DNA from 4 places in the Desulfosporomusa polytropa genome. Region 2 is predicted to be linked to each of the others. Evidence: riboswitches for the same ligand, from Rfam matches in the RefSeq annotation. Region 2 holds a riboswitch; each other region holds the start of a gene.
What was found. Region 2 has a riboswitch for cobalamin ahead of ACZ449_RS26655 (ABC transporter substrate-binding protein). Riboswitches for the same ligand answer to the same signal wherever they lie in the genome.
Positions count from the first base shown of each region.

Region 1: another riboswitch for cobalamin. It lies ahead of ACZ449_RS08085 (diguanylate cyclase); the one in region 2 lies ahead of ACZ449_RS26655 (ABC transporter substrate-binding protein).
Region 3: another riboswitch for cobalamin. It lies ahead of ACZ449_RS08430 (TonB-dependent receptor plug domain-containing protein); the one in region 2 lies ahead of ACZ449_RS26655 (ABC transporter substrate-binding protein).
Region 4: another riboswitch for cobalamin. It lies ahead of ACZ449_RS08330 (adenosylcobinamide amidohydrolase); the one in region 2 lies ahead of ACZ449_RS26655 (ABC transporter substrate-binding protein).

Region 1 covers NZ_AP042400.1:1,301,574-1,303,778, forward strand. Annotated here, with positions in the region: tRNA gene ACZ449_RS08080 (tRNA-Pro) at 19-95, shown strand; cobalamin riboswitch at 639-821, shown strand; gene ACZ449_RS08085 (diguanylate cyclase) at 1,036-2,205, shown strand, end outside.
Region 2 covers NZ_AP042400.1:5,304,726-5,306,930, reverse strand. Annotated here, with positions in the region: gene ACZ449_RS26655 (ABC transporter substrate-binding protein) at 1-941, opposite strand, end outside; cobalamin riboswitch at 1,204-1,385, opposite strand; gene ACZ449_RS26650 (SAM-dependent methyltransferase) at 1,610-2,205, shown strand, end outside.
Region 3 covers NZ_AP042400.1:1,402,561-1,404,765, reverse strand. Annotated here, with positions in the region: gene ACZ449_RS08430 (TonB-dependent receptor plug domain-containing protein) at 1-1,123, opposite strand, end outside; cobalamin riboswitch at 1,300-1,479, opposite strand; gene ACZ449_RS08425 (nitrogenase component 1) at 1,589-2,205, opposite strand, start outside.
Region 4 covers NZ_AP042400.1:1,373,415-1,375,619, forward strand. Annotated here, with positions in the region: gene ACZ449_RS08325 (ATP-binding cassette domain-containing protein) at 1-308, shown strand, start outside; cobalamin riboswitch at 421-606, shown strand; gene ACZ449_RS08330 (adenosylcobinamide amidohydrolase) at 772-2,205, shown strand, end outside.

The DNA of each region.
Region 1 (2,205 bases), 1.6 Mb from region 2:
GGCTGACAGATAAAATATCGGGGCGTAGCGCAGTTTGGTAGCGCATTAGTCTGGGGGACTAAGGGTCGCAGGTTCAAATCCTGTCGCTCCGACCAATATATAATATATCGAATAATCCCAACAAAATCAGGGGGTTCGCAAATTATGCGAATCTTTTTTTATGTATCAAAATTTATAATTTTTGGGAGTGGCGGAGGCATTATAAAACAAGGGGTGCTAAGTACAAAACCCGGTACAGGTGGTCGTCATACGACGTTTTGCCGCTAGCGCTTACTCCCGCAACTCCCCGGCCTTTGCCGGAAAAAGCGTTCCGCAGGAGAAAAGCCGGGCGGTATTCCGTAAAAAAATCCGTACTGTCTGAGCGTAACGAGTTTACGGATTTTAGGAATACCGCCTGGCTTTTCAGCTTTTGGAGGCTTGGGGCCTAGACCTTTTGTTACTTTTGGGGCAATGCCAAAAGTAAAAGGCCCTCACCTTGTATTCGATTGACCAACTATCTAAATTAAAAGGCCGCGCTAGCGGTTTTCTTATATCTGAAGCGAGGTTCGGGGGACTAAAAGAAATCGAGTCTTTATAGTTATACAAATTGCCATCGATTGACAAACAAGACTCAAAGAGTTTATACTGATTTTATAAAATTTAATATATATGAGTTAGGTGCCCTACGGGGCTTAATAGGGAAGTCCGGTTAAATGCCGGCGCGGTCCCGCCACTGTAACGGGGAGCAAGCTTAAGATGTGCCACTGGAACGATTAGTTCTGGGAAGGGTTAAGCAAGCTATGATCCGAAGCCAGGAGAACTGCCTAGCTGACAATCACCGTTTTTACCCACGCGGTATGGGGAGGGGATTACAGTAGGCGTTTTGGGGTTATTCCTGCGTCGGCTTTGTGATTCACTCCTGGTATATTGATGCCAGGAGTTTTTATGTGCCATACTGTATTCTTGCTCCCGATCTAGCAAAGGTTGGGAGTTTTTGTTTAACGGCAAGAAAGTACTAGTATCCCTAACTGAGTAAATGAGGAGAGGTGTCTTGTTGTGACTCTATCGCAAGCTAAAAAAAATTTACAAACGGTTTTGTCACCATGGACAAAGCGAGAGGACTGTACCCTTTATCTGGCTATTTTATCCCATCAATTCAATCATATATTTCAACACTCAGAGAGAGTGGCTCACTATGCTGTTTTGCTGGCAAAAGCGATTGGGTGTAGTGCTGATGAAATATCCACTATTGGGGCGGCGGCAATGTTGCATGATATCGGTAAAATCAATGTACCAATCAAAGTGTTATATAAGCAAGGGGTTTACACCGAGAATGACAGAGCTGAAATGGAACGTCATTCTGTATACGGCTACCAAATGTTGCTGCGCTCAAAAGATTTACGCGAACTTGCTACGATCGTGCTTTGCCATCATGAGCGCTACGATGGTAGCGGCTACCCAAAAGGATTACAAAAGCTGGAGATACCGTTAGCAGCGCGAATCATTCATATTGCTGAGGCATTTGATGTTATGACAACAATTCAAAATTATCAGCAACTAAAAAAGGGAGAGCAAGCGTTGGCTGAATTAGAGCATCTGGCAGGTAGTCAGTTTGATGAAACATTGGTAAAAGCCTTTATTGGTGCGAAGACTGAGATTATTGCTGAAATTAAGACGGAAATAACAGTGACAACTAGCCAAGAAGAGCGGCAGCCGGTGTTATCCACCAATGGTATTATGTGTTATATGCAGAATATAGCGAATTTAGGGATTATCTGTTTGGATAAATATAATACAGTGGTTTTTTGTAATTCTTATGCAGAAGAGATGCGCCAATTACCAGTAGGGTCACTGTTAGGTAAGAATTTTTTGGATTGCTATCCGCGGCATCGGCACAAAATTTTAGAGGGCAAGCTGACTCAACTGCGGACGGGTGAAAAAAATGAGTGGTATCGCCTTATGGGGCGTGGCAGTAAATTTATCGAAAATAGGTACTCACGGGTCATTGATGAGCAGGGTAATTTCGTGGGCACAGTGTTGGTTACTATTGATGTCACTGAACGGGAAGTAGTTTCCCGTAGTTTAAGTGCGGCTCTGGAAAGGCAGGCTGCTTTGTATCAAGCAGCCCAGATAATTACATCTGCTCTCAGTATTGATGAAGTGCTAGAGGGCATTTTAAGAATAATAAAAAGGAGCATAGTAGTGAATCAGGCAACTATATATTTG
Region 2 (2,205 bases):
ATGTACTGCGAAGTAGAAGTTAAGTGTCTGTCAGGCACAGCAATCATTTTTTTATTGCGAACAGCTTTTACCGACTGCAATGCCGGATCATTCTGTACATCCTCTGCGAACTTCTTCGTATCTGTTTTGCCACTATAATCCCAGACAGGCAGCAATATTACATCTGGATTAACACTGACAATTTGTTCTTTGGACAATACTTCATCACTATGCAGTCCAGCCAACGCCGCACCTTCTAATACCCCGGCCTGACGACAAATATCTTCAAAAGTACTGCCTTGTCCACCGCCGTCACCCATCAAGGAAAACCGGATAACTACCGGCTGACTGCCTGCAGGAACTTGCCGTACTTTCTCCTTAACTTGTGCCAGTTGAATTTCCATCTCGGCTACCAACCGTTCACCGGCTTGTTCTTCGCCAACAACATGAGCCATTGTTGTAATCGATTGTTTGACTTCGGCAATGGTGGTTGCGGTTTTATAGACATAGACCGGAATGCCTACCTCCCTGAGTGTTTGGCTTAGCGCTGGCGGCAGCCAGTCTGGAATAATTACAAGGTCTGGCTGAAGCGCAATAACGCTTTCGGCATTGGCCTGTATTTTTTTAGGAATCGCTTGGCCTTGTTCAACAATATTCGATACGCCACTGTTACCAGACAACTGCGTCAAGGCCGCAATACGCTCTTTGACTACCAGAGCCATAAGAATCTCATCAGTGCTAATAGAAAGCGACACAATCTTCTGGGGTTTTTGCGGAAGTTTCAATACATAGCCAGTACTATCTACTACTTCGTAACCCCCAGAACTGGCTGCACTTTCGCCTGGAGGCGAACTACTATTATTTTTTTCGGCACAACCACCTGTGAATACTAGCAGCAGTCCTAAAACCACAAGCATACTCAGTCGAAGGAATGACCGCTTAGCTAGGTTTACCATTGTCATAGCTTCATCTCCTGTAGGTTGTCTCTTCAGCAGATACTGTGCAGCATCATTGCCGCCAAAGCAGTGCAACCGTGTTATTTATCCTGCTTATTGAGAAAAAATGGATACACATAGCAAAACTCCCGACCACGTAAAGTCGGGAGTAATAAACAAACAGTAAGCTAATGCTAATAAAAAACTCCTGGTGTCAAAAACCAGGAGTGAATCAGCTAGTCGACAAAACGCCTACTGTAATCCCCTCCCCAAACCTCGTGGGTAACAAACGGTGATTGTCAGACAGGCAGTTCTCCTGACTCCGGATCATTGCTTGCTTAAACCTTCCCAGGAAATACATCCCAGTGGCGTATCTTAAGCTTGCTCCCCGTTACAGTGGCGGGACCGCGCCGGCTTTTAACCGGTCTTCCCTATTAAGCCCAGTTGGGCACCTACCTCAAATATTTTATTTTCCATATTCAGTATATACCTTTGTGAAAATACTTGTCAAGTTCTATGTCTTTTCCTTTTCATCTGAACAATAACTATAATTGACAATTATGTCGAAACAATTTATAGTTAAAGTAGCTATTCTGAATCATGAAGATTCGAAATTCCGGTATGAAACCTGAGGAAATGCTACCTTGGATGTTCATGCCTTTTTTATTAATTGCATTTCAGGAAGGTGAAAATATATGTGTAATACTAAGTTTTGGACAGCTGCCTGGCAGGAGGTACGAGATACCTCTAATTATGCTCCCAGTTATAGCAATAAACAGGGCTGGCAACAATTCTGGAATTCATTCGCCGAAGAACATGCACTGCGCAACCGCCAGAGCCGTTCTATTTATAATACCATTGTTGAAGGTCTTGTGGCCGACAAGGTGATCAGCCCCTTCAGCACCGTACTGGATATAGGCTGCGGTGCCGGTACCTATACATTGCCCCTGGCTTCCAAGGTCAGACAAGTTACCGGCTTGGACACAGCCGACCAAATGCTGGCGATGTTGAAATCCGAGGCCATACATGAAGGGCTTACATGCCGGATTGAGCCGCAGCAGGCAGATTGGCTCGATTTCCCATCTGAACCTGCCTATGATGTCGTGTTTGCGGCCAATACGACTGCCATCAATGATTATGACAGCTTAATGAAAATGAATGATGTGTCAACCGGCGTCTGTTGCCTTATCGGCTTTGCCGGCACTTACCATATCAAGGTTCGCTCTCTTCTGTGGGAACATCTCATGGGAGAACCCCCTGAGCATATGGCCTTTGACATTCAGTATCCGTT
Region 3 (2,205 bases), 1.7 Mb from region 2:
AACGTACGCCGCCAGTTAATTTCCATTGATTGGTAATATTCCATTGATCTTGCAGATAAAGTGCGCGATTCGTTAATTTTTTGTCATTAAAAGAAATTACTTTGTCTTCAGTGAATTCAAATCCAGTTGTTAAGACATGAATATTTTTAAAGCTTTTTGTAAACTGATCAGAAATTCTTGTTGTTTTAACTTTTGTTGCATATAGGCTACCACTATCTTGCTGATATAAATCATCATACATATTAGTGCTAATTGAAAATTGATTGGTGGTACTGTCGTCAAAGCGAGTATTATAAATCAATTTTCCATTATAATTATCTGTTCTACCAGATTTAAATCGTTTATCCCACAAAGACATAAATTTATAATCAGCTTTATAAGTATCATATGTTAAGGTCAAATCTGATTTATCGCCAAACTCTTTTGTAAGTTTAAAGCTTGTCGTATCGGCATTCAAAGCTGTCGGTGTCGTAACTCCTTTGCCATCTTTAAAGTCGCCCAGCAAATTCTTTTGTGCAAAAACCCGCCAGGACCAGTCATCTTGACGGCCTTCATTCATAAATGAATAAGTTTCGGCACTGTAGCTTCCACCTTCCACCTTTAATTTAGATTTGTTTCCATCTACTTTTTTGGTAATAATATTGATAACCCCGCCTTTGGCGTCAGATCCGTACAAGGTAGAAGCAGAACCTTTCAACACTTCAATTCGTTCAATATTATCTAAGTTGTTAAACATGGTTGCAGAGAACTTTGCACCTGCGGAATTAACTTTTACACCATCAACTAAAACAACAACTTCTTCCGCACCATTAATTCTTAGTCCATTACTGCTATTATACCCAGCCAAACTGTAGTTGCTAATACTAACACCTGGCACTTCTCTCAATGCATCTGATAAATTTGTATAATGCTTTTTTTCTATGTCTTTACTTGTAATAACAGTAATATTGGCATTCGCATCAAATTCTTTTACTGGTGTTTTCGTTGCTGTTACGACCACTTCATCAAAAAAGTATTCTTTTGATTCTTCCGCGTGCACTGTACCACTCCAAACGAAACTTGCAGAAAGTGTAATTGCAGAAACCATTGCCAATGTCGCTTTTTTCTTTGAAATTTTTTTCATCAACATAACTCCCTTATTTTTATTTTCACTCTTTGCATTAATAAATATTAAAAAGCCTTTCTCAACGCTCGAGAAAGGCTTTTTAGTATTACCAATATGTTAAACTTGCCACTGATTCCATGACAAAATAAACATTGTTAATGTCCTAAATTACCATCCCATCGCTCGTAGGATTTTTGGCAAATGAAAAATAGGCAGTTCTCCTGGCTCTGGATCATTGCTCGTCCACGCCTTCCCAAGATATCTCTCAGTGACATTTTGTGGATTTGCTTCCCCATTACAGTGGCGGGACCGCATCGGCACTTCACCGATTTCCCTATTAAGCCCTTTCGGGCACCTATTTTCTCTTAAATATTCAATTAAAACATATAATCATTCAGAATAAAAATTTCACTTTACTTAATAAGATAAACTATATACTGCTCATACAGTCAAGCCTTTTTATAAAATAGACTTTATTCCTGTTTATCTGGAGACTGGGTTTAAATAGACCATTGTCTGAAAGTTTTCTATGATCTCTGCCAACAAATACTTCCAGCCTAAGATTCCGGCATAAGGTCTTTCATATACAGTGACCCCCTGCATTGGTAATAATAAGTTCTTAAAAATAACTTGCTGGTAATGTCCTATTTCAAGTCTGCTCTGGACATTACCAAAAACCAAATCAATACTTTGCTCATCATCAATCTCTAATTTATCAAAATGCAACCATTTTTTTACTCCTTCAATCTTTGGATAACTCTGCTCCGCCGGTCCTTGTATGCGCAAAAAAATTTGTGCTAAGTCGGGAAACTCTTTTTGCAACGCTTTTGCTATTCCATAGGCATGGCCATAAGTAAGTTCCATGTAGACATTTCCAAAAGTTATGTTTTTATTATTTCCCTTCATTTGAAAAATTGCCTCATCAATTTTTTCTTGATTAATTGCAACTTCTGCTTCTAATTGTTGCAAATCAACATTTATCCCCAATTTTGATGCGATTCCCTTCAGCCATGCAAGTGAACATTGCATGCCATAGGGAATTGGCGCAATAAAAAATTCCTGTCCAAGTTGTTCCTGCAATAATTCTGCTAAAGAAACTC
Region 4 (2,205 bases), 1.7 Mb from region 2:
TACTAATTGATGAGATCGAAAACGCTGGTATTGATCGTCAAAGCGCACTAAAACTTTTAGTGGACAAGCAAAAAATTGTTCTCATGGCTACTCATGATCCCATTTTAGCGCTGATGGGTAATAGGCGCTTGGTTATCAATAACGGCAAAATTAGTAAGATACTAACTACTACGGAGAGCGAACGGCGCAATCTTACAATTTTAGAAAAACTTGACCAACAGTTAACCAATGTCAGAAATGCACTCCGTTACGGTGAAAGTATTGATAGGCTGCCCGAGACTCTTATCGGTCTTGGGGAGAGAAAGTGATTAAAAAGGATATGCGTACCCTATAGGAAGGTCGCCCTAATTGTTACCAACATTTATGAAATATTCTTGACAATACTTGACACGAAGTTATATTATTATACTGATATAATAACTACATACTGTTGAGCCAGGTGCCCTGAGGGGCTTAATAGGGAAGACCGGTTGAATGCCGGCGCGGTCCCGCCACTGTAATGGGGAGTAAACCCAAGGTATACCACTGAGATGCAAAGGTGTCTTGGGAAGGTTTGGGTGAACTACGATCCAGAGCCAGGAGAACTGCCTGTCTGTCAATCACCGTTATTTACTCACGAGCGATGAGGAGGGGATTATAGAGAACGCTTTTGGCCGCTATAGTAAGCTGGTTACTGGCATCGATAGCTCTATTTAGATTCAAAGCCCTTTCCGTATGCCGGAAAGGGCTTTATTAGGTTTTGCTACTATTGTTTGTGAGGGGAGGAAGACAATGAAAAAATGGTTACAAGGGCTGTTGGTGGTTATTATTTTTTGGAGTGGTGCTATTCCCTGTTTTGGCAGTGAACAGATACCTGTTTCTACCTTATCAACCGGGGATAAGGTGTATAGGCAGGGTACCAGTCTTATTGTGGCTTTCAGCGCTCCACGGGATGTATTGAGCACTTCACAGGTAAATGGCGGTTTCCGGCATGATCTTAAGGCAGTGTTTAACCATGACATGAAAAGTGCTATTGGTGTAACGGGCGCAAACTACCCCCAATATATGCAGCAAGTGGCCGGGCAGCTGGGATTGAATCCCGGCAGGGTGACCAGCATGGGCACGGCTGCTTCTATGGAGAATGTTGCTATACAGTCTGAAAACTATCAATCGCTTACCGTAACCGCCATTGCTACAGGCGGTGTGGAAGGTAACGGCGGGCGGGTAGGCGACCCGGCCGCGTATTTTACTCCTGGCAAAAAGCCGGCAGCATATAAACCAGGGACTATTAATATTATGTTGGTCATTGACGCCGACCTTCCCGCCGGTACTATGGCCAGAGCGCTCGTGACTTGCACCGAGGCTAAAACAGCTGCCTTGCAGGAACTGGTAGCCGGCAGCCGGTTTTCGACCGGATTGGCCACCGGCTCAGGGACGGATCAGACTATGGTGATTACTAACCCCGGTTCGCCTCTCTATCTGGAAGACGCAGGCAAACATGCCAAACTGGGTGAACTAATCGGCCGCACTGTCAAACAAGCTGTCAAGGACGCCTTGCTGCGGCAGAGCGGTTTATCCCCGCAAAAACAGCATAGTATGCTGCGGCGCATGAACCGCTTCGGCGTAACCGAGAACAGCCTGTACCAACAGTATCAGGAAGAGTACGGGACAATTGACAAACAGCGTTTCTTAGCATCCCTGCGCCAACTGGAAAAAGAGCCGGCTCTGGTGACCGGTACGTCGCTATATGTTCACCTGCTGGATCAAAATCAGTGGCAATTGCTGAGTACAGATGAACTGGCTAGGGCCGGCAATGATCTGCTCTTACTAACCGCGGGAAAGTATCAGGTTTTATCCCCCGCAGTAGCTACCGGCGAAATGACGGCTGATGTCCGGGCATGGTCGGCGCTGGTTGTGAAGATTGTGGCGGACCGGATCGGACAGGTGCGTAGCGGTGAAGCGTTGCCGCCCGTTGTTTCACCGCAGGATATACAACGTTCAGCCGATCAATTCACCGAATCCATGCTTACTGGCATTAACGAGAGTGATTACACAAGCTTTTCGGCAAACTTCGATCAGAAAATGAAAAGTAGTTTGCCGGAATCTCAGTTCCGGCTGCTTAGCCAGTCGGTTAAACAAAAACTTGGCAATTATGTTTCTAAAGAGCTGGTTACTACCGAAACTAGAGAACCGTTCACCATTTTTACTTACAAAGTGAAGTTTGTG